DNA from 3 places in the Alcanivorax sp. VBW004 genome. Region 1 is predicted to be linked to each of the others. Evidence: predicted binding sites of a transcription regulator. Region 1 holds the regulator's gene; each other region holds the start of a gene.
The links. The regulator sigma-54, encoded in region 1, starts transcription at its own class of promoters, with help from an activator protein. The targets are predictions, from matches to a motif close to TGGCACNNNNNTTGCTNT.
Positions count from the first base shown of each region.

Region 2: a site for sigma-54 is predicted at 6,768-6,785, ahead of F1529_RS11425 (NarK family nitrate/nitrite MFS transporter). Genes of this name have one in related genera too.
Region 3: a site for sigma-54 is predicted at 3,567-3,584, ahead of F1529_RS09585 (CmpA/NrtA family ABC transporter substrate-binding protein). Genes of this name have one in related genera too.

Region 1 is NZ_WNHC01000001.1:1,695,055-1,705,010, reverse strand. Features, by position in the region: gene hisG (ATP phosphoribosyltransferase) at 5-649, opposite strand; gene murA (UDP-N-acetylglucosamine 1-carboxyvinyltransferase) at 667-1,929, opposite strand; gene F1529_RS07880 (BolA family protein) at 1,985-2,239, opposite strand; gene F1529_RS07875 (phospholipid-binding protein MlaC) at 2,367-3,023, opposite strand; gene F1529_RS07870 (KpsF/GutQ family sugar-phosphate isomerase) at 3,231-4,199, shown strand; gene F1529_RS07865 (HAD family hydrolase) at 4,200-4,703, shown strand; gene lptC (LPS export ABC transporter periplasmic protein LptC) at 4,700-5,257, shown strand; gene lptA (lipopolysaccharide transport periplasmic protein LptA) at 5,232-5,837, shown strand; gene lptB (LPS export ABC transporter ATP-binding protein) at 5,834-6,559, shown strand; gene F1529_RS07845 (RNA polymerase factor sigma-54) at 6,799-8,262, shown strand; gene hpf (ribosome hibernation-promoting factor, HPF/YfiA family) at 8,302-8,601, shown strand; gene ptsN (PTS IIA-like nitrogen regulatory protein PtsN) at 8,617-9,090, shown strand; gene rapZ (RNase adapter RapZ) at 9,197-9,956, shown strand, end outside.
Region 2 is NZ_WNHC01000001.1:2,513,399-2,523,354, reverse strand. Features, by position in the region: gene F1529_RS11450 (molybdopterin-dependent oxidoreductase) at 1-600, opposite strand, end outside; gene F1529_RS11445 (NAD(P)/FAD-dependent oxidoreductase) at 597-1,850, opposite strand; gene nirD (nitrite reductase small subunit NirD) at 1,876-2,220, opposite strand; gene nirB (nitrite reductase large subunit NirB) at 2,224-4,755, opposite strand; gene F1529_RS11430 (NarK family nitrate/nitrite MFS transporter) at 5,079-6,551, shown strand; gene F1529_RS11425 (NarK family nitrate/nitrite MFS transporter) at 6,826-8,295, shown strand; gene F1529_RS11420 (bifunctional protein-serine/threonine kinase/phosphatase) at 8,392-9,956, shown strand, end outside.
Region 3 is NZ_WNHC01000001.1:2,075,269-2,085,224, reverse strand. Features, by position in the region: gene F1529_RS09600 (alginate export family protein) at 1-8, opposite strand, end outside; gene F1529_RS09595 (ABC transporter ATP-binding protein) at 136-975, opposite strand; gene F1529_RS09590 (ABC transporter permease) at 999-2,000, opposite strand; gene F1529_RS09585 (CmpA/NrtA family ABC transporter substrate-binding protein) at 2,029-3,357, opposite strand; gene F1529_RS09580 (YbfB/YjiJ family MFS transporter) at 3,971-5,125, shown strand; gene F1529_RS09575 (hypothetical protein) at 5,222-5,857, opposite strand; gene F1529_RS09570 (hypothetical protein) at 6,032-6,331, opposite strand; gene F1529_RS09565 (DUF5924 family protein) at 6,691-7,689, opposite strand; gene F1529_RS09560 (sodium ion-translocating decarboxylase subunit beta) at 7,982-9,280, opposite strand; gene oadA (sodium-extruding oxaloacetate decarboxylase subunit alpha) at 9,273-9,956, opposite strand, start outside.

The DNA of each region.
Region 1 (9,956 bases):
GCTTTTAACCCGCTTCGCGGGACGCCACGGCCTCGGCCAGCTTGTCCAGGATCGTCTGGATATCACTGTGGCGGGTCTTCATGCTGGCCCGGTTGACGATCACACGGGTAGAAATGTGGGCGATCAGCTCGGTGGGCTCCAGGCCGTTGGCGCGCAGGGTATTGCCGGTATCGACGATATCCACGATGCGGTCCGCCAGCCCCACCAGCGGGGCCAGTTCCATGGCGCCGTATAGCTTGATCACTTCTGCCTGCTTGCCCTGCTGGGCGTAGTAGGCCTTGGCCACATTCACAAACTTGGTGGCCACTCGCAGGCGGCTGCCGGTTTCCGGGGCATCCTTCATGGCCGCCACCATCAATTTGCAGCGGGCAATGTCCAGATCCACCGGTTCAAAGACCCCGTCACCGCCGTGTTCCATGAGCACGTCTTTGCCGGCCACACCGATATCCGCCGCGCCATGCTGCACATAGGGCGGCACGTCCGTGGCGCGGATGATGATGATTTTCACGTCGTCACGGGTGGTGTCGAAAATCAGTTTGCGTGAGGCCGCCGGGTCTTCCAGCAGCTCAATGCCTGCGGCTTTCAGCAGCGGCAGGGTTTCCTTGAGAATGCGCCCTTTGGAGAGGGCGATGGTCAATGGCTTGCTCATCACAGATCCCGATCCGATCAGCGTGGTACGCGACGGATGATCGCGCCCAGCGATTGCAGTTTCTCTTCGATGCACTCGTAACCGCGATCAATATGGTAGATGCGATCCACGGTGGTCTCACCGGACGCCGCCAGCGCGGCGATCACCAGTGAAGCCGACGCGCGCAGGTCCGTGGCCATCACCGGTGCGCCGGTGAGTTGCTCGACACCACGGCAGATGGCGGTGTTGCCCTGCACCTCGATATCCGCGCCCATGCGGTTCATTTCCTGCACGTGCATAAAACGGTTTTCGAAAATGGTTTCGACAATGGTGCTGGTGCCTTCGGCCACCAAATTCAGGGCCATGAACTGGGCCTGCATATCCGTGGGCATGGCCGGGTAAGGGGCGGTACGCAAGGACACGGCCTTCGGACGGCGCCCTTCCATGTCCAGCTCGATCCAGTCGTCACCGACGGTGATTTTCGCCCCGGCTTCTTCCAGCTTCTGCAGCACCGCATCGAGAATGCCAGGCACGGTGTCCTTGGTCTTGATGCGGCCACCGGTAATGGCGGCGGCAATCAGGTAGGTGCCGGTTTCGATCCGGTCAGCAACGACCTGATGGTGGCAACCGGTAAGGCGCTCAACCCCTTCAATGACAATAGTGTCGGTGCCGGCACCGCTGATCTTGCCGCCCATGGCATTGATGAAGTTGGCCAGATCCACCACCTCCGGCTCACGGGCTGCGTTTTCCAGGTAGGTGGTGCCGTCGGCCAGCGCGGCCGCCATCATCAGGTTTTCGGTACCGGTTACGGTGACCACATCCATAACGATGCGAGCGCCCTTCAGGCGACCGTCCACACTGGCATTCACATAGCCATTGGCCACTTCGATCTCGGCACCCATGGCTTCCAGACCGCGCAGGTGAATATCCACCGGCCGCGAGCCAATGGCACAACCACCGGGCAAGGAAACCGACGCCTTGCCGAAATGCGCGACCATGGGGCCCAGCACCAGGATCGACGCGCGCATGGTTTTCACCAGCTCGTAGGGGGCGGTCAGCTCCTTGATGGTGGTGGCGTTCACTTCCACATTCATGCGGTCATCGATCACCACATGGACACCCATCCGGCCGAGCAATTCGATCAGGGTGGTCACGTCCTGCAGGTGCGGCAGATTTCCCACCGTCACCGGCTCATCAGCCAGCAGCGTGGCGGCCAGAATCGGCAGTGCCGCATTCTTGGCCCCGGAAATACGAATGTCGCCGTCCAGCCGCTGGCCGCCGGTGATGATCAATTTATCCATGAACAATCTCTAGATGGTTGCGTTCTTCCAACCCGATTTCGGCCTGGGGCCGGGGTCAGGACAGGCCCTGATTCTGGGCTTTTTCCCACTCCGCCGGAGTAAAGGCAATAATCTGCACGGCATGGATGGTGTTGCTTTTGATCTGCTCGTCGATGGTGGCATACACCAGCTGCTGGCGTTTCACCGGCATCAGGCCGGCAAAGGCCTCTGACACCACACGAATCTGGAACCGGTCACCGCCGCCTTCCACTGCCACATCGGCATTGTCAAAACCGGCATCAACCAATGCCTGAACTTCTTCCGGATTCATCTTTGCTCCTCATCAGGGCCTTGGTCAGGCCCAAACAGCACTGGAGCGGCCTGCAGCCGCTCCATCAAATCGTCATCAAGGGCGTAATAATACGCGAGCACGCTGCCCCTTACCACGGCAGGCGGGTTCACTCGCCCTGTTTGGCCTCGTCGATGCCGGCATCAATCTTGGCATCCGCAGACCAGTTGTCGATCACCTTGTCGATATCGTTGTACTGCTGCATCCCCTGGGCGAACTGGCTCTTGAAGGTATCGCGCAGATCCAGGCCATTCACATACACATTGATCACTTTCCACTGATCATCACGCAGGAACAGGGTGTAGTAGATCGGCACCACTTGCCCGGAGTTGGTTTTTACCTCCATGCGCACCCGTGCATAGTCGCCTTTACGGTCACCGTCCTGCATGGGCAGGGTTTCGATCTTCTGGCCGTCATACAGGGTAATGCCGGAGGCATAGGTGTTGATCAGGCTGTTTTTGAACACATCCAGAAAACGGTATTTCTGCTCCTTGCTGGACGGGCCAAAGTAGTCGCCCATGACCATGCGAGTGATGCGCTTGAAATCCACCAGGTCAGCCAGCTCTTCACGGACCAGCGCCTTGGCCTTGTCCGGATCCGCCTTGAGCGCCTCGCGTTCCGCCTCGATGCGGGATGTCATGCGCTCCACGGCGTCCGACACCACCTGGCGCGGGTCACTCTCGGCATGGGCCAATGTGGCCATGCCTGCCAGCAGCAGCACCAGGCCGGCGTGCAGCCACGTTCGAATATACCGTTGCAAATGCATAGATTACTCCCTGTTAGTCTCCGGCGGTTTTACGGTGTTCTTTACCCCCTGTCCAGTCATCAACAGCGGCAACATCGTGAACCTTGGTTGTTTTATTGGAGTCACAAAGTTCGATACGGTTCCCGCGCGGAAGGCCGGGTTACCGATTACGGGTCAACGTGAAGGGGGCAACCGGTGTATAATCGCCGCCAACGCCAAGGAGAACGCATGAGTCACGACCATATCAGCGTCGGTCAACGGGTACTGGATATCGAAGCCCGGGCCGTGGATAACCTTAAAGACAGCCTGGACGCCAGCTTTTCTGCTGCCTGCGATCTGATGCTGAATGCCAAAGGCCGCGTGATCGTCACCGGCATGGGCAAGAGCGGGCATGTGGGCAGCAAACTGGCGGCCACCCTGGCCAGCACCGGCACCCCCTCTTTCTTTGTGCATCCCGGTGAAGCCTCCCATGGCGACCTGGGCATGATTACCCCGGACGATGTGGTACTGGCACTCTCCAATTCCGGCGAAACCGCCGAGGTGCTGGCCATTCTCCCGGTGATCAAACGCAAGGGCACTGGCCTGGTCGGCATGACCGGCCGGCCGCAATCCGCGCTGGCACAACTCTCCGACGTGCACCTGACCGTGGCCGTGGCGGAAGAGGCCTGCCCTCATAACCTGGCGCCCACCTCGTCCACTACTGCCGCCCTGGCCATGGGCGACGCCCTGGCCATCGCCCTGCTGGAAGCCCGCGGCTTCACTCCGGAAGATTTTGCCCTCAGCCATCCCGGTGGCAGCCTGGGCCGCCGCCTGCTGCTAAAAGTGGATGACATCATGCACGCCGGCGAACAGCTTCCCGTGGTCAGCGCGGACACGTCGCTCAGCGAAGCCCTGCTGGAAATGACCCATAAGGGCCTGGGCATGACCGCCGTCACTCACGAGGACGGCACCCTGGCCGGCATCTTTACGGATGGGGATCTGCGCCGCATATTCGACCGGGACATTGATATCCGCAAAGCCACCATTGCCGAGGTCATGGTCACCGACCCGATCACCATCGCCCAGGGCCATCTGGCGGCAGAAGCGCTGCAGATCATGGAAACCCGCAAAATCAACGGCCTGATGGTTTGCGATAATGCAGGCAAACCCCTCGGCGCCTTCAACATGCAGGACCTGCTACGCGCAGGAGTGGTATAAATGCCCATGCAATTTTCCTCCGTTGATGCCCAGAACCTGCGCCTGATGGCGTTTGACGTGGACGGCGTAATGACCGACGGCCGCCTGCTGTTCGGCCCCCAGGGCGAAGAACTGAAAGTCTTCAACACCCTGGACGGCCACGGCCTGAAAAAGCTGGCCGCCAGCGGCGTGATCCTGGCCATCATCACCGGGCGCAACTCCCCCATGGTGGCCAAACGCGCGGCAGACCTGGGCATTGAACACGTGATTCAGGGTCGCGAAGACAAAGGGGTGGCACTGGAAGCACTGGCTGAATCACTGAGCATCGCCGCCCATGAAACCGGTTATGCCGGTGACGACGAACCCGATGTGAGCGCCCTGCTCTGGGCCCGGCTCAGTTTTGCCCCGGCCAACGCCCACGACTGCGCCAAAACCGCCGCCGAGCACGTTACCGAACGCCGCGGCGGTGAAGGCGCAGTACGGGAAATCTGCGATGCCATTCTCGCCCTGCGGAGCCAGGCATGAAACGACAGGGACTACTCAGCGCCACCGGCATTCTGATGCTGGGGCTGGTCATGCTGATGACGCTCCACGAGTGGGACAGCACCCTGCCCGGCCAGGACAACGCCGTAATGATGGCGCCGGCCATTATTGCCGACGACGTGACCGCCCGCGCCTTCAGCGAAAAAGACGGCACCCTGCAATATCACCTGACCGCCGACAACCTGGTGCAGTTTGACCACAATCCCCTCACCGAAATGGAAGCGCCGGTGCTGGTCATGGCGAACGACAAGGGCAGCTGGACCATCACCAGCGAGCAAGGCACCGTGGAAGACAATGGCGACCTGATCACCTTTCTCGGCAAGGTCAATGTGGACAACCCCACCCAGAAAGTGAACCTGGACACCGACGAACTGCGCTTCAACAGCGACACCAATATCGCCACCACCCCCGGCGATGTGGAAATGACATTCGACTCCGGCCAGACTCGTGCCGGCGCCCTGGAAGCCGATCTCGACAAGGGCATTCTGAACCTGAAACAAGGAGTAAAGAGTGAGTTTGAAGCACCGGCTTCATAGCACCCGCCGCCTCGCCGCACTGGCATTGCTGGCGACATTGCCCCTGGGCGTTCAGGCCGCCCCCATGGAAGGCCCCATCCAGGTCACGGCAGACAGTGGCCGCTTCGAACAGGATGCGGGCAGCGGCCTGTACCGGGGCAACGTGGAACTGATTCAGGGCAAGCGCAAACTGTTTGCTGACGAAATGCGCCTGTTCACCAAAAATGGCGACCTGGTCCGGGTGGAAGCCACCGGCTCCCCCGTGCGCATGGAGGAAGGCGAGGGACTGAATGCCCACGCCGAAAACCTGGTATACGACATTAACGCGCGCACTCTGGTCCTCACCGGCGACGCTTACATCGAGCATCAGGGCAATACATTTGAAGGCGCCAAGGTGGAATACAGCCTGGACTCCAAACGTGTGGACGCCAGTAGTGAAGGCGACCAGCGCGTTCGCCTGGTGATCCCGGCCGAGAATCAAACCAACGCCACCCGCACCGACGACGATGCTGCCGGCGACGAAGACACCAGCAACTCAAACGACACCCCCGGTGGCGGTAACGACACCGCCTCACCCGACGCGGAGCCCAGCACACCATGAGCCACTTACGCGCCCACCACCTGGCAAAAAGCTACAAGGGCCGCCGGGTCATCGAGGATGTCTCCCTGGACGTGGAAGCCGGCCAGATTGTCGGCCTGCTGGGCCCCAACGGCGCCGGCAAGACCACCTGCTTCTACATGATTGTCGGGCTGGTGGAAGCCGATGCCGGCCGCATTGAGATCAATGACAGCGACATCACCCACCTGCCCATGCACGGTCGCGCCCAGCGCGGGATTGGCTACCTGCCCCAGGAGGCCAGCATCTTCCGTCGCCTGACGGTGGAAGAGAACATCATGGCGATTCTGGAAACCCGCAAGGAGCTGAGCAAGGCAGAGCGCCACGAGCGCATGGAGAGCCTGCTCAAGGAATTCCACATCGGCCACATTCGCGATTCGCTGGGGATGAGCCTGTCCGGCGGCGAGCGGCGCCGAGCGGAGATTGCCCGCGGCCTGGCCACCGACCCGGACTTTATCCTGCTGGACGAACCCTTCGCCGGGGTGGATCCGATCTCGGTGAACGATATCAAGGGTATTATCCGCCACCTGAAAGACCGCGGCATTGGCGTCCTGATCACTGACCACAATGTGCGTGAAACGCTGGATATCTGCGACACCGCCTATATCGTCAGCGCCGGCCACATCATTGCCTCCGGCGATGCGGACATCATCCTCGCCAACCAGCAGGTGCGGGATGTGTACCTGGGCGCCGACTTCAGGCTCTAAACAGACTGCCAGCGACGCCGTGAAAGCACGGACCGGCCTGAAAGCAAGGTAGCCGCGCCCAATGCCTGGACGCGGCTACCTGCTGCCCCCCCCATTGCTGCTCGCCTCGCCACCAACGGCCCACTATCAACCGCCAACGTCACTCACCTAGCACACAAAGACCAGTGGCACAATTCTTGCTTGTTGTGTGATCAGCTTGGTATTCTCGTGTTTTGGGGATCCGCAGAATACCGAGCAGTATGAAGCCCACACTACAACTACAAATTGGCCAGCAGCTCACCATGACGCCGCAGCTGCAGCAGGCCATCCGCCTCTTGCAGCTGTCCACGCTGGACCTGCGCCAGGAAATCCAGCAGGCCGTGGAGAGCAACCCCTTGCTGGAACTGGCCGACGATTTCGGTGACGACAGCCTGCCCGAACATGACGAAGAACGTCAGGACGAGGAGCTGGACACCGAGCGTGACGACGCCCTGGAAGAACTGGTGCAGGACGAACCCGGCGCAGAAACCGAGTGGGACGATGTCTATTCCGGCCAGACCAGCAGCGCCACCGCCTCCCTCCCCGACGATGCAGACGAATGGCAGCAACGCCACGCGGTCTCCGGCAATCTTCAGGACCACCTGCTCTGGCAGCTGAATCTGACGCCCATGAGCGATGTGGACCGCATTATCGCCATGACAATCATTGAATCCCTGGACGACCGCGGCTACATCACCGTGCCCCTGGATGACATCGTCGACATGGTGAACGCCCAGCCGGAGCTGCTCACCGAAGGCGATGAACTGGAGCGCGACGAAGTGCTTGCCGTGCAGCACCGTCTGCAGCAGTTCGACCCCGTCGGCGTAGCCAGCATCGATCTGGCGGACTGTCTGGGCGTACAACTGCGCCAACTGCCCGCCGATACCGCCCTGCGCGACGAAGCCTGCGCCCTGCTGGCTCACCTGGACCTGCTGGAAAAACACGACTACGCCGCCCTGCGTCGCACCCTGCAGACCAGCGAAGACGTCCTGCTGGAGGCCCTGTCCCTGCTACGCACCCTGGACCCGGCCCCCGGCGAGCAGATCGGCGAGCCCCAGGTGGACTACGCCGTTCCCGACGTGATCGTCCGTCAGCATAAGGGCCGCTGGCAGGTCAGCCTCAACGACGACGTGCTCCCCCGGGTCAACCTGCAGCAGCAATACGCCAACATCGCCCGCAACACCAGCGGCGAAGACGGCCAATATCTGCGCAATTGCGTTCAGGAAGCCAAATGGTTCATCAAGAGCCTGCAGAGCCGCCACGACACCCTGCTCAAGGTAGCCACCCGCATTGTCGATGTGCAGCAAGGGTTCTTCGATTATGGCGATGAGGCCATGAAACCCCTGGTTCTGGCGGATATTGCCGATGCCGTTGAGATGCACGAATCGACCATCAGTCGGGTCACCAACCAGAAATACATGATGACACCCCGCGGTGTCTTTGAGCTGAAATATTTCTTTTCCAGTCACGTGGGAACAGACGGCGGCGGTGAGTGTTCCTCCACCGCTATTCGTGCCATTATTAAGAAGCTGGTCGCTGCCGAGAATCCCCGCAAGCCGCTCAGCGATAACAAGCTGGCCAGCTTGCTGAATGAGCAGGGAATCAATGTAGCGCGCCGGACCGTCGCCAAATACAGAGAGGCGATGCGAATACCGTCTTCCAGCGCCCGCAAGCGTTTGGTGTAGGGCGCCAGGACGGATCCCAAACAGGTAAAGGAGCCAGCCATGCAAATTAATATCAGCGGTCATCACCTGGATATTACCGATGCCTTGCGTGCCTATGTGGGTGATAAGTTCTCCCGCCTGGAGCGCCACTTCGATCAAATCACCAGCGTCCAGGTCATTCTCTCTCCGGAACCGAAAACCCATAAAGCTGAATCCACAATCCATATTTCCGGGGCCGATGTCTTCGCCACCGCTGAGGCCGGAGACATGTATGCAGCGATCGATAAGCTGACGGACAAGCTGGACCGCCAGATTCTCAAACACAAGGAAAAGGCCGTCAGCCACAAGCACGGTCACTAACCCAAAGCGACAATTATGCGAGTTCGCGAACTACTGACTCTGGCCCGCACCCATCATGGCGTGCAGGCCAGCAGCAAGAAACAACTGCTGGATCAGGTTGCACAGCTGGCCGCGGCCAGCTGTGACAGCCTCAATGAACAGGAGGTCTTCGATGCTTTGGTCGCCCGGGAAAAACTGGGCTCCACAGGCATTGGCGAAGGCATTGCCATTCCCCACTGCCGGCTCGGACATTGCCAGCAAGCAGTAGGCCTGTTGTTGAAACTGGAAAGCCCCATCGATTTCGACGCCGTTGACGGGCACCCCGTGGACTTGGTGTTTGTATTGCTGGTCCCCCAGGACAACCCGGAACAGCACCTCAAGACACTCAGCCACCTGGCATCCCTGTTCAACGACGACAGCTACCGTGCGGAACTGCGCCACAGCACCGATAACCAACACCTCTATCAGACGGCCGTAGAGTCCGAAGCGGAGTTGCGACTGGCATCATGAAGGAACGCAACAAGCTTTCACGCATCATGCAACACGCCCCAAACGCCCCCTTGTCTATCGATCTTGCGTGCCAGCGTGCTACGTGTGGCGTGCCAGCGGTGCAATCATGAAACTCACCATTATTAGTGGCCGCTCCGGGTCCGGGAAAACCACCGCGCTGCAAGCGCTGGAGGACCAGGGATTTTATTGTGTCGACAACCTGCCCGCCGGCATGCTGCCGACACTGGCGAAACAGCTCAGCGAGGGCGAGCCCCCGATTGAGCGGGTCGCTGTGGGCATTGATGCCCGCAACCTCCCCGCCCAGCTACTGGCTTTCGACAACATCCTTGAAGCCTTGAACGAACAACAGGTGGGCAGTGAAATCATCTACCTGGACGCGGATGACCACACCCTGCAGACCCGCTTCAGCGCCACCCGTCGCCGTCACCCGCTGGGCACCGGCGAGCGCTCACTGGCCGACGCCATCGGCCATGAACGGGAACTGCTGGCCAACATCCGCCAGCGCGCCGATCTGGTCATCGACAGTAGCAACCACGACGTGCACACCCTGCGCAACCTGATGCGCGAACGGGTGGCTCGCCGTGAAGCCGCCCTGTCGCTACAGCTGGAATCCTTCGGCTTCAAGAATGGCCTGCCCACCGACGCGGACCTGGTGTTCGACGTACGGGTATTGCCCAACCCGCACTGGCATGCAGACCTGCGCCCCTTTACCGGCAAGGATGACTGCATCATCGATTTCCTCAGCCAGCATCAGGCCAGTCACGACATGCTCAAGGACATCGGCGATTTCGTGGCGCGCTGGTTACCGGCGTTTGCCCACAGCGATCGCAGCTACGTGACAGTCGCCATCGGCTGTACCGGCGGGC
Region 2 (9,956 bases), 820 kb from region 1:
CACTTTCATGTCCGGGCGCGCCTGTTTGGCGGCCACGATGCGCTGGTACACGATGGGATGCGCCCAGGCGGTATTGGACCCGGTGAGGATAACCAGATCCGCCAGCTCCAGATCTTCGTAGCAGCCGGGCACCACGTCTTCACCAAACGCCCGCTTGTGGGCGACCACGGCGCTGCTCATGCACAGGCGGGAATTGGTATCGATATTGGCGCTGCCGATGTAGCCCTTCATCAGCTTGTTGGCCACGTAATAATCTTCTGTCAGCAGCTGGCCGGAAACGTAGAACGCCACCGCATCCGGGCCGTGCTCGTCGACGATGCGGCGGAACCGCCCTGCCACTTCATCCAGCGCCTGGTCCCAGGACACCACCTCGCCATCCACTTCCGGATTCAGCAGGCGGTCCTGATCGCCCAGGGTTTCCAGTACCGATGAACCTTTGACGCAGAGCCGCCCGGCATTGGCCGGGTGCTGCGTGTCCCCTTTCAGGGTTACGCCGTCGGTGCGGATACCACAACCCACGCCGCAGTACGGGCAGGTCGTACAGGTAGATAACGGGGCGTTCTTTGGCTCCGTTTCCTGGATCTTCGCTTCAACACTCACGCAGCGACTTCCTCCGAATGCTCATCACTGTCGCCGGGGCGTTTGCAGAAAGCCTCCCCCAGCAACAGGGTTTCACGCAGCGCGCTGATGTCTGCCTTTTCCTTCCACAGTTTTTCAAAAAACGGGGCGTCAGACACATCGCCGTACAACACCATGCCAACCACACGGTTATCGCGAATCTGTACACGCCGGTAGCTGCCGGGCAGATTCAGCTGCAGGGTTTCTCCCTGGTCTTTTCCCTTGTCCCGGTTACCGAGAAAATCGCCACAGGACACCAGATCGATACCGGAAATTTTTAATCGTGTGGCGGAATCCGCGTACAGATAACGGCGATGGCCCAGCTCGGCCAGGTGGCTGGCACAGACCGCCGCTTGCTCGTACAGCGGCGCCACCAGGCCGAAGGTGCGCTCGCGGTGTTCCACACACTCACCAATGGCATAGATGGCCGGATCAAAGGTCTGCAGGGTGTCGTCTACCCGCACTCCCTGATTCACGGTCAGCCCGGCACTGGCGGCCAGCTCGGCTCGCGGCACAATGCCCACCGCCTGCACCACATAATCCGCCGGCAACCGCTGACCATCGGCAAGGTGAACGGCCGCAACCGCGCCCTGGCCGTTGTCTTCGATGGACTGGGTACGCGCCTGCATGACGAACTTCAGCCCGCGGGCCTCCAGGTCCTGTTGCAGGCGGTGCCCTGCGCTTTCATCCAGCTGCTGGTTGAGAAGATGGCCGCGACTGTGGACCAGAGTCACGTCGTGCCCCTGCTTCACCAGCGCATCAGCGGCTTCTAGCCCCAAAAAACCGCCGCCCACGACCACCACCCGGGCAGCCGAAAGCGACAACAACCGTCGCACGTCGTAGAGATCCCGAAAACTGACAACGCCATCCAGGGTGACGCCTTCCACCGGCAATTGACGCGGCGCGGCTCCCGTGGCCAGCAACAGCCGGTCATAATCGAGCAGGTGCCCGGCGGCGGTTTCCACCTGCCGCCGGCGGCGATGAATGGCCACCACCGGGGTGCCGGTAATCAAGCGAATATTGCGATCCCGATACCACTGGTGGGGATGAGTGGTAATGGTTTTCTCATCGGTGCCACCACCCAACAGCGGCGACAACATGACGCGGTTATAGCCGGCGAAGGGCTCATCCCCCACCACCGTGATCTGATACAGATCCGGTGCCAGGCGGGTCAGCTCTTCCAGCAGACGGCAAGCCGCCATGCCATTACCCACTACAACCAGTCGTTTCATGCGCGCATCGCCCTGTCGATTTGTTTCAGGCCGGGGTGGCCAGTTCGATCACATCACCTTGCACACGCACCGGGTACACGGTCAGCTTGACGCTGTCGTCTTCGATGCATTGCCCGGTTTCCAGATCAAAGTGCTGCTTGTACAGCGGTGAGGCGACAACACGCTTGTCACCCAATGAGCCCAGCAGCCCCCGGCTGAGCACGTTGGCATGGCTAAACGGGTCCATGTTGTCCAACGCATAGAAATTGCCATCACGGGTGCGGAACAATGCCGCCTGCCCAGAGGGCAGACGCACGCCCACTCCAGTGCCCGGCAACACGTCGTCAACGCTGCAGATTGCTTTCCATTCCACGGTCACTGCGCTGTTCATGGCTTACGCCTCCTCGACCAGTTCGATGCGTTCATGCTCGTAGGCGGGACGACGCTGGCCGCGCTCACGCACGTAGGCCAGGTTGTCATCCGCTTCGGCGGTCTCATTGATGAAGTGGTTAAAGCGTTTCACCGCTTCCGGATCCTCGATGGTGGACTTCCACTCGCACTGATAGGTCTCGATCACGTGCTGCATCTGCGCTTCGAGTTCGTCGCCCATGCCCAGGGAGTCGTTCAGGATCACGTCTTTCAGGTAGTCCAGTCCGCCTTCCAGGTTTTCCAGCCAGACGCTGGTGCGCTGCAGGCGGTCCGCCGTTTTGATGTAGAACATCAGGAAACGGTCGATGGTCTTGATCAGCTGCTCATCGGTGAGATCCGACGCGAACAGATCCGCATGGCGCGGACGCATGCCGCCGTTACCACACACATACAGGTTCCAGCCTTTCTCGGTAGCGATCACGCCCACGTCTTTGCTTTGCGCTTCGGCACACTCTCGGGTACAACCACTCACCGCCATCTTGATCTTGTGCGGGCTGCGCAAGCCTTTATAGCGATCCTCTACCTGGATGGCGGTGCCCACGGAGTCTTTCACCCCGTAGCGACACCAGGTGGAGCCCACACAGGATTTCACCGTGCGCAGGGATTTACCGTAGGCGTGCCCGGTTTCAAAACCGGCATCCACCAGGATTTTCCAGATTTCCGGCAACTGCTCGACACGGGCACCGAACAAGTCCACCCGCTGACCGCCGGTGATCTTGGTATAAAGATCGTATTGCTTGGCCACTTCCCCCAGCACGATCAGTTTGTCCGGGGTAATTTCACCGCCGGCCACACGGGGCACGATGGAATAGGTGCCGTCGCGCTGCATGTTGCCCAGGAAGTAGTCGTTGGTGTCCTGCAGCCCGGCATGGGGTTTGTTGAGCACCCAGTCGTTCCAGCAGGAAGCCAGCACATTGGCCACGGTCGGCTTACAGATGTCACAGCCGTCACCGCTACCGTGTTTTTCCAGCAGCTCGTCAAAGGTGGTGATCTGCCCGACGCGTACCAGGTGATAGATTTCCTGACGGGAATACGCGAAGTGTTCGCAAATGTGGTTGTTCACTTCCACACCGCGTTTTTCCAGCTCGCTGTCCAGCACCTGCTTCACCAGCGCGGAACAACCGCCACAGGTAGCCGATGCCTTGGTGCAGGCTTTCAGGTCGCCCACGGTCTGGGCGCCAGCGTCGATGGCGGCACACAAATCGCCTTTGGAAACGTTATTACAGGAACAGATCTGCGCTGTGTCAGGCAGCGCATCGGCGCCCAGCAGCGGCGCACCATCAGACATGGGCGCCACCAACGCAGACGGGTCACCGGGCAGGTCCATTTCGTTTAGGCAAAGCTGCAACAGGTTGCCGTAATCTGCGGCATCCCCTACCAGCACAGCGCCCAGCAGTTTCTTGCCACACTCACTGATTACCGCTTTCTTATAGACACCGGCGGTCTGGTCCATGAACACGGTGCTGCGACAACCGGGCGTGTTGCCGTGGGCATCACCAATGGACGCCACGTCCACGCCCATCAGTTTCAGCTTGGTGCTCATGTCCGCACCGGCAAATTGCTGTTCGGCTTTGCCCATCAGGTGTTCAGCAGCCACTTCGGCCATCTGGTAACCCGGCGCCACCAGACCAAAGATGCGACCTTCCCACAACGCCACTTCGCCAATGGCATAGATGTGCTCATCGGAGGTGACACAATGGTTGTTGACCACGATGCCGCCGCGTTCGCCAATGGCCAGCTCGCAGGCCCGGCCCAGTTCGTCCTGGGGACGAATGCCCGCAGAGAAGACAATCACATCGGTTTCCAGATGCTTGTCGTCACCGAAATTCATGCGGTGTGTGCAGTGTTCACCATCCACGATGTCCTGGGTGCCGGTGCTGGTGTGTACGGTGACACCCAGTTCCTGAATCTTGTCTTTCAGCAAACCGCCACCAAAATCATCCACCTGCACGGCCATCAGGCGCGGGGCGAATTCCACCACGTGGGTCTCCAGGCCCAGATCGTGAAGCGCCTTGGCCGCTTCCAGGCCCAGCAGGCCGCCACCGACAACCGTGCCCACCTTGCCGGTTTTACTGGCGGCAATCATGGCATCCAGGTCGTCGATGGTGCGGTACACAAAGCAGTTATCGCGATCATTACCGGGGATCGGCGGCACGAACGGATAGGAACCGGTGGCCAGAACCACCTTGTCATAAGGCAGGGTCTCACCGGTGTTGGTGGTGACCGTTTTAGCGGCCCGATCAATCGCGTCCACCTTGGTATTCAGTTTCAGCGTAATGTCGTGCTCTTCAAAAAAGCCTTCCGGCACCAGCGACAGGTCGTCGGCGGTCTTGCCGGAAAAGTAGCTGGTCAGCCCTACGCGGTCATAGGCCGGCAGCGGCTCGGCACACAGTACCGTAATATCAAAGTGCTCCCGGCCACCCTGGGCCACCAGAGACTCCAGATAACGTTGTCCGACCATCCCGTGGCCGATCAGAAGAAGTTGTTGCTTTGCCATAAGGCTCACCCTCGCGGTGCGTAACTGACACCCGCACTACAGCAATCCCTATGCCAACTTTATAACTCTATGTAATTTATGGATTTATTCTCTTTTTTTCCGAATAACCACAAAAAACCTGCTTTCTTTTAATGCGCCAGTGCACGAGATGAATGCACTTTTATGTGCACCGATATGAACCACAATCGCGCTCTCCCTTTGCGCACAGCCGGTGCATTTCCCTCGCAACAACACCGCTTACCCAAGACAAATCAAACAGTTAACTGGCTGGCACAGGAGTTGCTCGCAACCCCCACCGTTAATCGCCCATGCATGGAGTAGTCATGAGCGCAGATAGACTCAATCTTCTGAATTTTTCATTGCCACGAATCCGCCTTCTCCATTTAAGTTGGGTGGCGTTCTTTATCAGTTTCGCCCTGTGGTTTTCCCACGCCCCCTTAATGGGGCACCTGCGCGACGTCTTCGACCTGACCGGCGAACAGGTTAAGGCACTACTGATTCTGAACGTGGCCCTGACGATTCCGGCACGCGTGGTGATTGGTTCCCTGGTGGACCGGTTTGGCCCGCGGCGGGTTTTCTCCACCCTGCTAATGAGTGCGGCTCTGCCCTGTTGGGCTTTTGCCTTGTCCAACAGCTTTGAGCAGCTGGCGATCAGCCGCTTGCTACTGGGTTTTGTGGGCGCCAGTTTCGTGGTCGGCATTCGCCTGATCAGTGAATGGTTTCCCGCCCGGGAGGTGGGCCTGGCTGAAGGTATTTATGCCGGCTGGGGGAACTTCGGTGCCTTTGCCTCTTACGTCACACTTCCCTCTCTGGCCCTGTTTTTTGGTGGCGAAGACGGTTGGCGCTGGGCGGTGGCCAGCACCGGCTTTATGTCCTTCCTGTACGGGCTGTTCTTTATGTGGCGCGCGCGCAATACCCCCGCCGGCGCTTCCTATTTCAAACCGAAAAAAGCCAGTGCGCTGGAAGTCAGCAACCGGCGTGACCTGTTCTTCTATATTGGCGCCAGCCTGCCGTTGTACATCGCGTTGTACATTATTGTGTGGCGGCTGGGCCCGGCAGGATTCCGCTTGTACGACAACAACACCCAGGCCATTTTCATCGTCGCTGTCAGTTTGCTGGCCGCCATTCAGTTATCACAGATATGGCAGGTCAATCGCGAACGCTGGCAGCAAAGCGCCCCGGAACAAGACAGCTATCCCTTCAAGCAGGTGGCCATTCTCAACCTGTCCTACTTCATTACGTTCGGCTCGGAACTGGCAGTGAATTCCATGCTGCCGTTGTTCTTCCTCGACACGTTCAGCGAAGTCACTCCGGTTACCGCCGGCTTGCTGGCGTCCGCCTTTGCCTTCACCAATTTAGTGGCGCGCCCCGGTGGCGGCTGGCTTTCTGACCGCATTGGCCGCAAGAAATCCCTGACTATTCTGTTTTGCGGTTTGTTGATGGGTTTTGTGCTGCTCAGCCAGATCAACAGCGGCTGGCCTGTGCTGCTCGCCATGGCGGCCACCATGGTCTGCTCCTGCTTTATTCAGGGCGGCGGCGGTGCCATTTTCGCCACTGTGCCGCTGATCAAACGCCGCCTTACCGGGCAAATCTCCGGCATGGTCGGCGCCTACGGCAACGCCGGCGCCGTGGTCTTTCTCACCGCCCTGACGTTTGTGGATGCCAGTACCTTCTTCCTGGTAATCGCCGCCTGTGCCACCGCCGTACTGGTTGCCGTCCAGTTTCTGGACGAACCCAAGGGACACATTGCAGAGGTGGATGAAGATGGCCGCGTTCAGCTAATCGAAGTGAGCTGAATGGCCCCACATGCGCGCGCTTCATCGCGCCTCTCATCCATCATCCACCCACAGGACCGGGGCTCTATCCCGGTTCTGTGGGTGGGGGGCAATGCCCCAATCACGAACACTTTTCGTGCACCACCCTACAGCTTGTCGTTTCACCAACAGGCACCCTGCTTGCTGAAAACGCACAAGAAAACAAAATTAATTCATTAAAATCATAACGTTACAAACTGGCACGCAGATTGCTTTATCCACACTTGTCATCAATGCTTCCGTGTATGGAGATACCATGAGCGCCGACAAGCTGAACCTGCTGAATTTTTCCGCGCCACGCATCCGGCTGTTGCACCTGAGCTGGCTCGCTTTCTTTATTACCTTTGTCGTGTGGTTCTCCCACGCGCCCTTAATGGGCCACCTGCGCGAAGCCTTCGATCTAAGTGCAGAACAGATCAAGGCGCTGTTGATTCTTAACGTGGCATTGACGATTCCTGCCCGCGTCGTGATTGGTTCGCTGGTGGATCGCTTTGGCCCACGGCGGGTGTTCGGCCTGTTGCTGATACTCGCCGCGTTTCCCTGCTGGGCCTTTGCCCTGTCGACCAGCTTCGAGCAACTGGCGGTCACCCGCCTGCTGATGGGTTTTGTGGGGGCTGGCTTCGTGGTCGGCATCCGCCTGATCAGTGAATGGTTTCCGGCCCGGGAAGTGGGCCTGGCCGAAGGGATCTATGGCGGCTGGGGCAACTTCGGCTCTGCCGCTGCGGCCATTACGCTTCCTACCGTGGCGCTGCTGTTCGGCGGGGACAATGGCTGGCGCTGGGCAATTGCCAGCACCGGTGCACTGGCGATGGCTTACGGTGTTTTCTTCCTGTGGCGGGCTCGCAACACCCCGGCGGGCGCCTCCTATTTCAAACCCAAAAAAGCCAGTGCACTGGAAGTCAGCAGCCGCAAGGACCTGTTTTTCTACCTGCTGATGAGCCTGCCGCTGTATATCGCGCTGCTGGTGATTGTATGGCGCCTGGGCCCCAGTAATCTGGATCTGTTCGGTACCACCACGCAAATCATGCTGGCTGCGCTGATCGTCAGCCTGGCGGTCGTGCAGCTGGGGCAGGCCTGGCGCGTTAACCATGAACGCCTGAAAACCGGCGTCGAGGAACACGACCGCTACAGCTTCAAGCAAGTGGCCATTCTTGATCTGGCCTACATGGTGACCTTTGGTTCAGAACTGGCCGTGGTCTCCATGCTGCCGCTGTTCTTCACCGACACCTTCAGCCTGTCTGCAGTGACCGCCGGCCTGCTCGCGTCTGGCTACGCCTTTATGAACCTGGTCGCACGACCGGGTGGCGGCTGGGTCTCTGACAAGTTTGGCCGCAAGAAATCCCTGGCGATCATGCTGTGTGGCCTGATGGTGGGCTACGGAATGATGAGCCAGATTGCTGGCAGCTGGCCCATCGCGCTGGCCGTGATCGCCACCATGTGCTGCTCGTTCTTCGTGCAGGCCGGTGAAGGCGCCGTGTTTGCCACCGTGCCTCTGATCAAACGCCGCCTCACCGGACAGATTGCCGGCATGGTCGGCGCCTACGGCAATGCCGGTGCGGTGATCTTCCTGACCGTGCTCACGTTCGTCGATCCATCCACGTTCTTCCTGGTGATTGCCGCCAGCGCGGCAGTGTCTCTGGCTGCGGTTCAGTTCCTGGACGAACCCAAGGGTCACATTGCGGAAATTGATGACGACGGCAATGTTCAGCTGATTGAGGTGGGATAACGTTTTCCCTCCGAAGTAGCTACCAGGCCGGCAGGGATGCCGGCCCACTCCATAGATAAACAAGAACCGCTCGTTAACGGCACAGGAGCCACCACGATGGATGCGTCCACCGCCCCGGCAAACATGGCAGCCCCCCCGGTCGAACCGGATCTGCACCCACGGGTGCGTATCGGCCAATTCAGTGACAGCGGCCCCAAGCTGCATAATCAGGACGCCCTGGCCATGCAGATACCGGAAGGCTCGCTGATGCGCACCAAGGGCATTGTGGCGGCACTGGCCGATGGCCTGTCCAGTGCGGGCGCGGCCCGGGAAGCGGCGGAATCCTGTGTGCTCGGTTTTATCAGCGATTACTACGCCACCCCGGCACTATGGAGCGTGCCCCGCTCTGCCCAGCGGGTGCTGGAAGCCCTGAACCGCTGGCTCTGCCGACAAACCCTGGCCGGGGAAAGTCATCTGTGCACACTGTCCCTGTTGATTTTGCGTTCACGCACCGCCCACATCTTTCAGGTGGGCGACTCCCGTGTCTGGCGCCTGCGCAACAACAAGCTGGAATGCCTGACCCGGGATCACAGCCGCATGATCGGCGAGAATCGACAGGTACTGACCCGCGTTATGGGCGGTGACACACGTCTGGATGTGGATTACAGCAACAGCGATCTGCAAGTGGGCGATGTCTATCTGCTAACCAGCGATGGCGTGCACGGCTTTCTCACTCGCTCACGCATGCAGGGTATTTTGCGTGGCGCCAACCAGCCGGAACTGGCGGCGCAAACCCTTGTGGAAGCGGCGCTGGCCAACGGCAGTGATGACAACCTCAGCTGCCAGGTACTGCACGTGGAAGGCTTGCCCGATGCCAGTGCCGATGAAACCCTGAAACAGCGTGGCAACCTGCCGCTTCCCCCGCCACTGTCTGCCGGTATCCGTATCGACGGCTTTACCGTGAAACGGGAGCTCTATGCCAGTGTGCGCAGCCACTTGTATCTGGTGGAAGACAACGACGGCAAACAATCGGTATTGAAAACGCCATCGGTGAATCTGGAAGATGACCGCGATGCCCTGGAGCGTTTCGTCATGGAAGGTTGGGTGGGTAATCGGTTACGCAACCCGCATTTACTCCATGCTCTGCCCGTGCCCGACAACCCCTCGTGTTTGTACCAGCACCTGGAATTTATCGACGGTGTGACCTTGAAGCAGTGGTTAAAGGAACACCCGGATGCACCGGTTGAAGAAAAACTGTATCTGGCCGATCAATTACTCAATGGCGTGCGGGCCCTGCACCGTGCCGATGTGATTCACGGGGACCTGAAACCGGACAACATCATGGTGGATACCGAGGGGCTGGTCCGCATCGTGGATTTTGGCAGCTGCCATTGCCGCGGCATGGAACAGCACACCGCCAGCATTCCGTTAGGGACCCGGCACTACAGTGCGCCGGAACTGGTGGAAGGCGAAGCGCCCAGTGAGCAGAGCGACCTGTTCTCCACCGCCGTCATTATTCATGAAATGCTCACCGGCGCCCTGCCCTGGCAAGGCCGTTATGAAAAATCGGTGCACCGTCCGCTTCCTCCCCTGCAAGGCCACAATGCGTTTATTCCGCTCTGGATCAACAACGTCTTGCAGTTAGCCCTGCAACGGCAACCGAAATTGCGGTTTACCGATGC
Region 3 (9,956 bases), 380 kb from region 1:
TATTTCATCATCGTTTCCTCAACACTTCCCAAAATTAAAAAAGTTAACGTCGTAAATTCAGGGCGCACCTTCCCTGTTCCCGCTTTTCGGTGCGCGAAAAAGCGGAAGGGTTAATCCAGGTTTTATGCGTTTAAATCAGGCCCGCTTGCGGTTCGCTTCAGCTTTAGTGCTGTCACGCTTTGGCAGCGGCTCCACCTTGCGCTGTTTCTCATACAGGAACTGAAGCACCTGCTGACGACAACGAACAAAGGTGGGGTCATCCGCCAGGGCCAGGCGGTCCCGTGGACGTGGGACCTTCACATCCAGAATCTCGCCGATGGTGGCGGAGGGACCATTGGTCATCATCACAATGCGGTCTGACAGCAGTACGGCCTCATCCACATCGTGGGTAATCATGATCACCGTGGTGCCCAGTTGGGCATGGATCTCCATCAGGGAATCTTGCAGGTGAGCGCGGGTCAGCGCGTCGAGAGCACCGAAAGGCTCATCCATCAGCAGCACCTGGGGCTGCATGGCCAGCGCGCGAGCAATACCAACACGCTGTTTCATGCCACCGGAAATTTCATCCGGTTTCTTGTGCATGGCGTGCGCCATGTGCACCAGCTCCAGGTTATGCTCCACCCAGTCACGAATTTCCGCTTTGCTCTTGGTCTTCTTGAAGACCTGTTTGACCGCCAGCTCCACATTTTCGAACGAGGTCAGCCAGGGCAGCAGCGAATGGTTCTGAAACACCACGGCACGTTCCGGACCTGGCTCGGTCACCTCATGCTTGTCGAGAATGACCCCACCATCGGTGGCCTGAAGCAGGCCCGCCACGATATTGAGCACGGTAGATTTACCGCATCCAGAGTGACCGATCAGAGAGACGAATTCGCCGGACTCAATTTTCAGATTCACATCTTTCAGCGCTTCGAACTGGCCTTTTGGCGTATCGAATTTCATGCCGACATTGGAGAGTTCCAGTAATGCTTTCATGTTTTTTCTCCTCACCTGATGGCTTAACGCTGTACCGAAGATTTATCCCACACCAGAGCGCGCTGCAGCATGAGCATCAGGCGATCCAGCAGGAAACCGATCAGACCAATCACGATCACCGCCACCATGATCCGGCCCAAAGACTGGGAGCTGCCGTTCTGGAATTCATCCCAGACGAATTTCCCAAGCCCCGGGTTCTGCGCCAACATTTCGGCGGCGATCAGCACCATCCAGGCAATCCCCAGACTCAGGCGCAGGCCGGTGAACATCATCGGCAGCGCGGAAGGCAGTACGATCTTGCGCACATGGCTCAGCGCGTTAAGACGTAGCACCTTGGAGACATTGGTCAGATCCTGGCTCACCGACGTCACACCCACCGCCGTGTTCATCAGCGTTGGCCACAGACAGCACAGCGTCACGGTGAACATGGAGGTGAGGAAGGACTTGGCCACCAGCGGATCATCAGTCACGTACACCGCACTCACCACCATGGTCACCAGTGGCAACCAGGCCAGCGGCGACACCGGCTTGAACAACTGAATCAGCGGGTTCATGGCCGCATGGGCCGTGTTGCTCAGGCCGATAAAAATGCCCAACGGAATCGCAATCACAGAGGCCAGCAGGAAACCGCTCATTACCGTGATCAGGCTGGTGCCGATCTGATCAAAGAAGGTCGGAGCCCCAGTGTAGTCCCGGTGGACCGGCTCCCACTCCGGCTGCTGCTGCAGCCGCGAGGCGATGTATTTTTCCTGGCGTTCATGAAACGCCGCTTCCTTGGCTCGAGACGCCTGATGCTCATCCACCAGCGAACCGGCCTGCTCCCAGACATCGGCTGGCCCCGGGAACTGCCCCAGCGAGGTATCAATCCGCTGGGCCGCCAGTTGCCATAGCAACAGGAAGGCGGCAATGCCCATCACCGGCCAGATCAACTGTCGCAGCAGTGCCTGCCACTGCTCACCGGTCATCTTGCCGGTGGCCAGGGCGCGGTAAGGTTCCATCCAGGTCGGGAATGTCAGGGTCACCATGATTGCTTCTCCTCAGGGGAGCGCGCCCTTAAAGCGCGTCACCCTCTTTCAGGCCAATCGGGAATTTCTTCAGGTATTCGTTAGGCTTGCGACCGTCGTAGGTGATGTTGTCGATAAAGCCTTTCTGCGGCGGCTTGAAGCCATCTTCAGTGGCAAAGTCGGGGAACTGGTCAGCCGGGATCTTGCCTTCAGCGATCAGGGCTTTGGCCGCCTGGGCATAGATGTCCGGGCGATACACGTTCTTGGCCACATCCATGTACCAGCTGTCCGGCTTGGTATCGCTGATCTGGCCCCAACGGCGCATCTGGGTTAGATACCAGATAGCATCGGAGTAGAACGGGTAAGTGGCGTTGTAACGGAAGAACACGTTGAAATCCGGAACCTCACGCACATCACCTTTTTCGTACTCGAACGTGCCAGTCATGGAGTTGGCGATCACGTCATAGTCCGCACCCACATAGTTTGGCTGGGACAGAATTTTCACCGCTTCCGGGCGGTTGGCGTTGTCGTTCTCATCCAGCCACTTGGCCGCACGGATCATCGCCTTCACCACACGAATGTGGGTGTTGGGATACTTGTCGGCCCAGCCCTTGCTCACACCGAATACTTTTTCCGGGTTGTTTCTCCAGATTTCGTAGTCGGTAATCACCGGCACACCAATATCCTTGAACACCGCTTGCTGGTTCCAGGGCTCACCCACGCAGTAACCGTAGATGGTGCCGGCTTCCAGGGTCGCGGGCATTTGCGGCGGCGGCGTTACCGACAGCAGCACGTCAGCTTGCAGCTGGCCGCTGGTGTCGCCTTTGTGCGGCGCGTAGTAGCCCGGGTTCAGGCCACCGGCGGCCAGCCAGTAACGCAGCTCGTAGTTGTGGGTGGACACCGGGAACACCATGCCCATGTTGAAAGGCTTGCCTTCCGCCTTGTACTTCTCCACCACCGGCTTCAAGGCGTCCGCCTTGATGGGATGTACCGGCTTGCCGTTTTCCTCGGGAATATGCTTTTTCATTTCTTCCCACACCGCATTGGAAACAGTGATGCCGTTACCGTTCAGGTCCATGCTGAACGCGGTAATGATGTGGGCTTCGGTACCATAGCCAATGGTGGCCCCCAGCGGCTGACCGGCGAGCATGTGCGCGCCATCCAGCTGACCGTCGATGACCCGGTCCAGCAGGACTTTCCAGTTGGCCTGGGCTTCCAGGGTCACAAACAGGCCTTCTTCCTCGAAGTAGCCTTTCTCGTAAGCGATGGCCAGCGGAGCCATGTCGGTGAGTTTGATAAAGCCGAACTTGAGATCCGCCTTCTCCGGCCAGCCCAGCGCATCATCCGCCACGGAGGTAGCCGACAGGCCCAACGTCATCGCGGCCAACACGCCACAAAAGGTTTTTTTGAAACCGTTCATCATCCTTCCCTCGTCTGCCCGTTTTTTTCAGGCATAAAAAAGCGCTCAAAGCCCCCCGCCTTCGTTGGCCGGGTCCTCTGAGCGCCTTTGCTCGAATCTGCTCGTGGCCGCCGTTGACCACGAAGATGGTTGTCTGCACAGCATTGCCACTGTGCTTACCCTGTCATAACGCAAATGCTGTGCCAGTTTTTAAATGCCTTGGTTTTCATCGACTTAACGGTAAAGCTAACCACCACCCCAATTTCCCGCGCCCGTTTATTGCCCAGCCAGCACCGTTGTGAGTCAGCCCCGGCTCACCAAAATGCATCACCTCTTTACTGCAACAGTGCTTTCCGCCCACAAACCCCGCGCTTTGCACCGCCCTGGTGAAAAAACCACGCACTGCCTGGGAGCCTTTGCGACCAAAGCCGCATTTATCACTGGGGTGAATAATGAACATCATTCGAATGATGAAGCCGAAAACGCCACGGCCTGTTAGGCTGCGCGCTGGATTATCGGAGAGACCCGGCACGTCGCCCTATATTGGTTTTCCCGACTTCGCCTTCCCATTTGATTACCTGCGAGACACTGCGTGACGACCACCGAAAGAGATCACCTGCTCACTGCGATAGCCGGCGCCTTCAGTCTGGTTATTGCCCTGGGCATTGGCCGCTTCCTGTTCACCCCGGCCCTGCCCGACATGATTGCCGAGACAATGCTCACCGCTGTCAGTGGCGGTTACCTGGCGGCTATCAACTATGGGGGCTACCTGGCCGGTGCCATGCTCGCCATGGCGGTGCCCGCCCACCGGGCACGCACCGCGTTCTGGCTGGCACTGTGGGCAAGCATAATCACCAGCATCCTTATGGGCCTGAGCACCACCTTCACGCCCTGGGCCATTAACCGGTTTCTCGCGGGTGTGGCCAGCGCCATCATTATGGTCAACGGCTCAGCGCTGGTACTGGGCGCCATGCCCAATCACCTGCGTGCCCGGCTGGGCAATATTCACTATGCCGGCATCGGCCTTGGCATCAGCATCGCCGCCCTCACCGTTGCCTTTATTGAACGCCTGCACGGCAGCTACGCCACCATGTGGCTGGCCTGCGGCGCCCTGGCCCTGATCCTGCTGCCGCTGCTGCGCCGCATCCCTGCCCTGCCCCACGCCAAACACAGCCAGCACGAACGCGCGCCGGTGAACCGCTCGGCCCTGGGCTTTCTGATCGCCAGCTACACCCTGGCCGGCTTCGGCTACATCACCAGCACCACCTACCTGCCGGTGATCGCCAAAGCCCAACTGCCGGGCCTGGACAGCGCCGCCTTCTATACCTGGCTGGCCGTGGGCCTGGCCGCCGTGCCCGCCAACCTGCTGTGGGGCAAGCTCGCCAGCCATGCCGGCGAACGCAATGCCCTCATGGCCGCGCTGCTAGTACAGGCAGTGGGCGTCAGCGCCCCCGCCTGGCTACCGGGCCTCACCGGGCTGATCATCAGTGGCCTGCTGGTCGGCGCCACCTTTACCGCCGTGGTCGCCCTGAGCATGTACTGCGGCCGCCAACTCGCCCCCCACGCCGCCAGCGCCGCCCTGGGCGCGTTGACAGCCTGTTATGGGGTCGGGCAGATACTGGGGCCGGTGGTGACGGCGCGGTTGCTGGAAAGTAGCGGCAGTTTTGCACCCGGGTTGCTGGGGGCAGCAGCGGCGTTGATTGGCGCGGCGGTGCTGTTGGTGCCGCTGGGGAAGGTGCGGTTTTAGGGTTTGGTGCTGAGCCAAACCTGCAGAGGATAAAGCTTGAAGCGGTTAAAGAAAGCTGCCCAGCTCCCGGAGAACAACTGAGGAACCAACGTTTTGTTAAATTATTGGCCGAACGTTCCTAAAAGAGTTTTCAAACGTCGAAAGATAGCTTTCTAACTCGTGATTACGAAAGAACCCCTCAAGCGACCAGAGCAACATGCAACCACCCTCAACGTTAAGGCAAAGATGAGCATCCCGCCCTAACAGCTCCGAAAGTGCTCGGTTTGAAGCAATAAAGGATTCAGCCTGAAAATCGCCCCATAAATGGAGTTTTTTAGACTCATCAATTATCGATGACCCACGAAGTTCATACTTAGTTTCAAGGAGCCTCGCGGCCCTTAGCTTGAAGTCTGGAGCATGGAAAGCCGGCTTAAACAATAAGCATGATACATGTGACGGACCGGAATAGGCTCCTCTGCCAAATACGGAAAGAACATCCAAGAAATAAAGCACACCATTGTTAATATCTTTTCTTCTACTGCTACTCAGACATATTCCGCGAGACAAAAAATCAGAAATCATTTTCGCATCAAATGATGGAACCTCATTCTTTACCCTGCAGGGGAAATACCCAAGCTCACCGAGAATCCCATCTCTTGCTTTTCTAGATCTATACTTAAGAAACGCATACAGAAGAAAGACAGCAATAGACAAGAAAATGACTATAAATATCATTCCATTGAAATTATTCATCAAAAATCCCAAAACCAAGCATACGCACTAATTCATACCCATATTAGAGCGCCATCTCAAACGAGCCTCGCATTTTTCCCGATATCCCTGGCGGACAGATCTCTCACTTCCCGGACCAGCCTGCTGGAGACTCGAACAATAAGGGAAAAAAGAGGTCTGATTAACTCACGTTTCTTAAAAAGCAAACCATAGAGCAAAAAATCCCAGACCAATAATGACACCACCCACAGCCTGAAATCGTTCTGATTTTTTCCAATATATTCCGCTTACCAGTGCGCCCAGTCCAGACACTACGAATGCAGCAGATATTAAATATGCTTGCTTTCCTTCAAAATAACCCTTCGCACCAAGGTTAAGCTCTCCATTCCAAGCCCCCCAAATCCCTGTGAAAAGCAGACTCACAGCAAAGAAAAATAAAAAAATTGTTCCAATGTCTTCAAAACTTCTCTCTAACAAAAAACATAACGAGTGCAACGAAGATCACTCCTCTCATTTCACAGCCAAGCCCTGTGGGCTCGAAGAAGCGGCCTATTTCCTGACTTACCCCGATCCCCCCGTTCCGAAAACCACTCTATATCAACCGTTTAGCATTTTCTGTAAGCCATCTCCTACAAAGATATGGCTGGTTCTGTTGAGCACGACCTCACTTCAGAATGACGGTTGGGCTCATTGTTCTATAGATTGGGAGCAGGAGGAGCCGTATGAACCCACTGGCCCGATACCAGCGGCGGGAAGGCTGTGGGAAGTCCTGCTTGCATGACGAATTCCATGCCCCCTTCGTGATGCAAGCTTCATCTCCCACAAAGTCCTAAGGAATTTGACAAGGGGTGCATTCAGGGCGTGATGGTGAAACGCATGACACCGATGATCTGGTTATTCCCGGTGCGTACCTCTACCCGCCAGCGCCCCTCTGATGGCACAGGAATATGGCGCTTGTGAGACCAGGTGCGAAACCCGGATTCGCGGCCACCGAAGACCTTCAAGGGAATGCGGTCCACCTGTTCGCCATCACGAAACCAGTAGTGATAGACCTCCTGCCCCAACCCCAATGGCGCCTTGATGGCGGTGTAGGCATACAAGCCGCCTGCCACTTCGTCTGCACTGAACACTTCGCCGCTGACCAGCGGCTTGCGCTCGGCGCGGTTAAACGACAGGGCAACGGCACGTTCCTGCAGCGAGAGTGTCAGCGGTGGCACCAGCGGGGCCAGCCAGCGCGGGGACAACGCGATCAGGCACGAGACCAGAATCAGCCCGAGCCAGCGAAACCATTTTCGCGGCCCGCCAAATCGCCAGAAACTGGGTAACGCAAACAGGGCCGTGAGCCAGCCGGCCCAGGCCAGGGCAGAATCCGTGCCCCAGTGGAAAATCAGCGGCAACAGCACCAGCAACGCCACAAACAACGCCCAGGCGTGAAAACCGAAGAACAGCGCACGATGTCGGGCCAGCCAGAAATAAACCGGGTCAATAATGCTGATGGCCGCCGCACTGACTACCAGGGTGGTGAAGAAAATATATTCCGCGCCACCGGACCATTGCAGCAGCACGAACGGCAGACTGAAAAAGAACGCCTCCTGGTGCACCGCCTGCAACAACAGCTTGAGCATGCCCTGGGGCAGGCCATCAAAACGGGTGCCTATCACCTTGTTCTGCCAGATCCCTTCGGTGAGCAGCAATAGCCAGCTGAACACCAGCAGCCCGGTCAGCACTGCGGCCAGCCAGGGCTGTCGCTCCACCAGAAAATAACTGCTCAGGCCCAGCGAAAAGCTGATCAGCGCCCAGACATGGCGGACCTGATAGAGCTTGTCAGTGAGGGTTTGTAGCGTCAGCGGCAAGGTGTGGCTCCGTCGAGGGGGTTGCGTCTTCGACGTACTATAGCCCTGTGGGTTCCCGATGGCAGCGGAGGTTTCGGACAAAGCCCTCCCGCTGTAGGAGTTCCCTTCCAGGGGACGAACGAAAACCGCTCCGCATCTTTCCGTCTATTGCGATAATAGAAGGACAGACGAAAATCAGACTCAACCGATGATCCTTCGGATCCTTTTCGCGCTTCGCGCGGTTCGTCCCCTGGAAGGGAACTCCTACAGGGAGCGGAGGTGATGGCGTGGCGCGGAGGCCACGCGGGGAGGATCAGCCGGCGAAGTTGAGCAATACGCCGGCGGCCACGGCGGAGCCGATGACGCCGGCCACGTTGGGCCCCATGGCATGCATGAGCAGGAAGTTGTGGGGGTTGGCGTCCAGGCCGACCTTGTTGGCCACCCGTGCCGCCATGGGCACGGCGGACACACCGGCTGCGCCGATAATGGGGTTCACTGGGTGGCGACTGACGCGGTTGAGCAGCTTGGCCATCAACACGCCGGTGGCGGTGCCGATCATGAAGGCCACCAGCCCCAGGGCCAGAATGCCCAGGGTTTCCATGACCAGAAACTGTTCTGCACTGAGTTTCGCCCCCACGGCCAGCCCCAACATGATGGTCACCACATTGATCAGGGCATTGCTGGTGGTATCCACGAGCCGGTTCACCACCCCGGATTCCTTCATCAGGTTCCCCAGGCAGAACATGCCCAGCAGTGGCGCCGCATCGGGCAACACCAGCGCTACCAGAACCAGCAACAGGATCGGGAACAGAATTTTCTCTACCTGGCTCACCGGGCGGAGTTGCTCCATTTTGATCTGGCGCTCTTTTTGCGAGGTCAGCGCCCGAATGATCGGCGGCTGGATAATGGGCACCAGCGCCATGTAGGAATAGGCTGCCACCGCGATGGCTCCGAGCAGATGGGGCGCCAGCTTGGTGGTGACATAGATGGAGGTGGGACCGTCTGCGCCACCAATGATGCCGATGGCGGCGGCATCCGACAGGGAAAATTCCATGCCCAGAAAATTCAGCGCCAGCGCCCCGAGCAAGGCGGCAAAGATGCCAAATTGCGCCGCCGCGCCCAGCAACAGGGTGCGCGGGTTGGCCAGCAGCGGCCCAAAATCCGTCATCGCCCCCACACCCATGAAGATCAGCAGTGGGAAAATACCGGTGGTCAGGCCTACGGTATAAATCAAATAGAGAATACCGTCACCGTAATTGGCGTTTACTGCCAGATAATGCAGCTGGTCCTGCACCGCTGGCCCTGCCGCCTGCGCGGCCGTATAAAGCGCGTCACGCCCTGCCCCGGCCTCCATGCCCAGCACCTGTGCCATGGAGGCCAACAGGTCGACAGAGCCGAAATGCAGCGCCTGGCTGATGGCCGATTCCGCCAGCCCGGCCATGGGAATATTGGCCAGCAGGCCACCAAAGCCGATGGGCAACAACAGCAATGGCTCAAATTTTTTGTGGATGGCCAGCCACAGCAGGCCCAGACAGACCAGTAGCATGACCAGCTGGCCGCCGCTCATGTGAAACAGCCCGGTGCTGTGCCAGAGGGTTTGCAGCTTATCCATTGGCGGGCTCCACGCTGAGCAGGGTTTGCCCCACGGCCACGGCGTCGCCCTCTTTCACGGCAACCTCGCTGACCACGCCTGCGCTGGTGCTGGACACATCCGTTTCCATTTTCATGGCTTCCAGCACCATGATTTTCTGACCTTCGGTGACCTGATCGCCAGGCTTCACCAGTACCTGAAAAATATTCCCCGCCAGCGGCGCAGGCACCGGCACGCTGTTGGCCGGGTTACCTGGAGAGGGTGCGGATGGCGCAGGGGCAGAAGCATCACCCATCGCACGCAGGCCGGTTACATCACCGCCCTCGTTCACTTTCACCGTGTACTGCTGGCCGTCCACCTCAACGGTATAAACCCCGTCTGACTGGCTGCCGCCACTGGTGATTTCTTTGTGTTCGCCGGGCGCGGCTTCAAACGCCGAGGCATCGCCCCGGTTTTCCAGAAAACGTTGGCCGATTTGCGGGAACAGCGCATAGGTGAGTACGTCATCGGTCAACCGCTCCCCTTCCGCCAGCGCCATGCCCTTGTCTTTTGCCAGGGCCAGCACTTCATCACGGAGACTGTCCATCTCGTTATCGAGTAAATCACCCGGACGACAGGTCACCGGTTCATCGCCCTCCAGGGCGCGCTGCTGTAGCTCCGCGTTGTACGGTGCCGGTGCGGCGCCATATTCGCCACG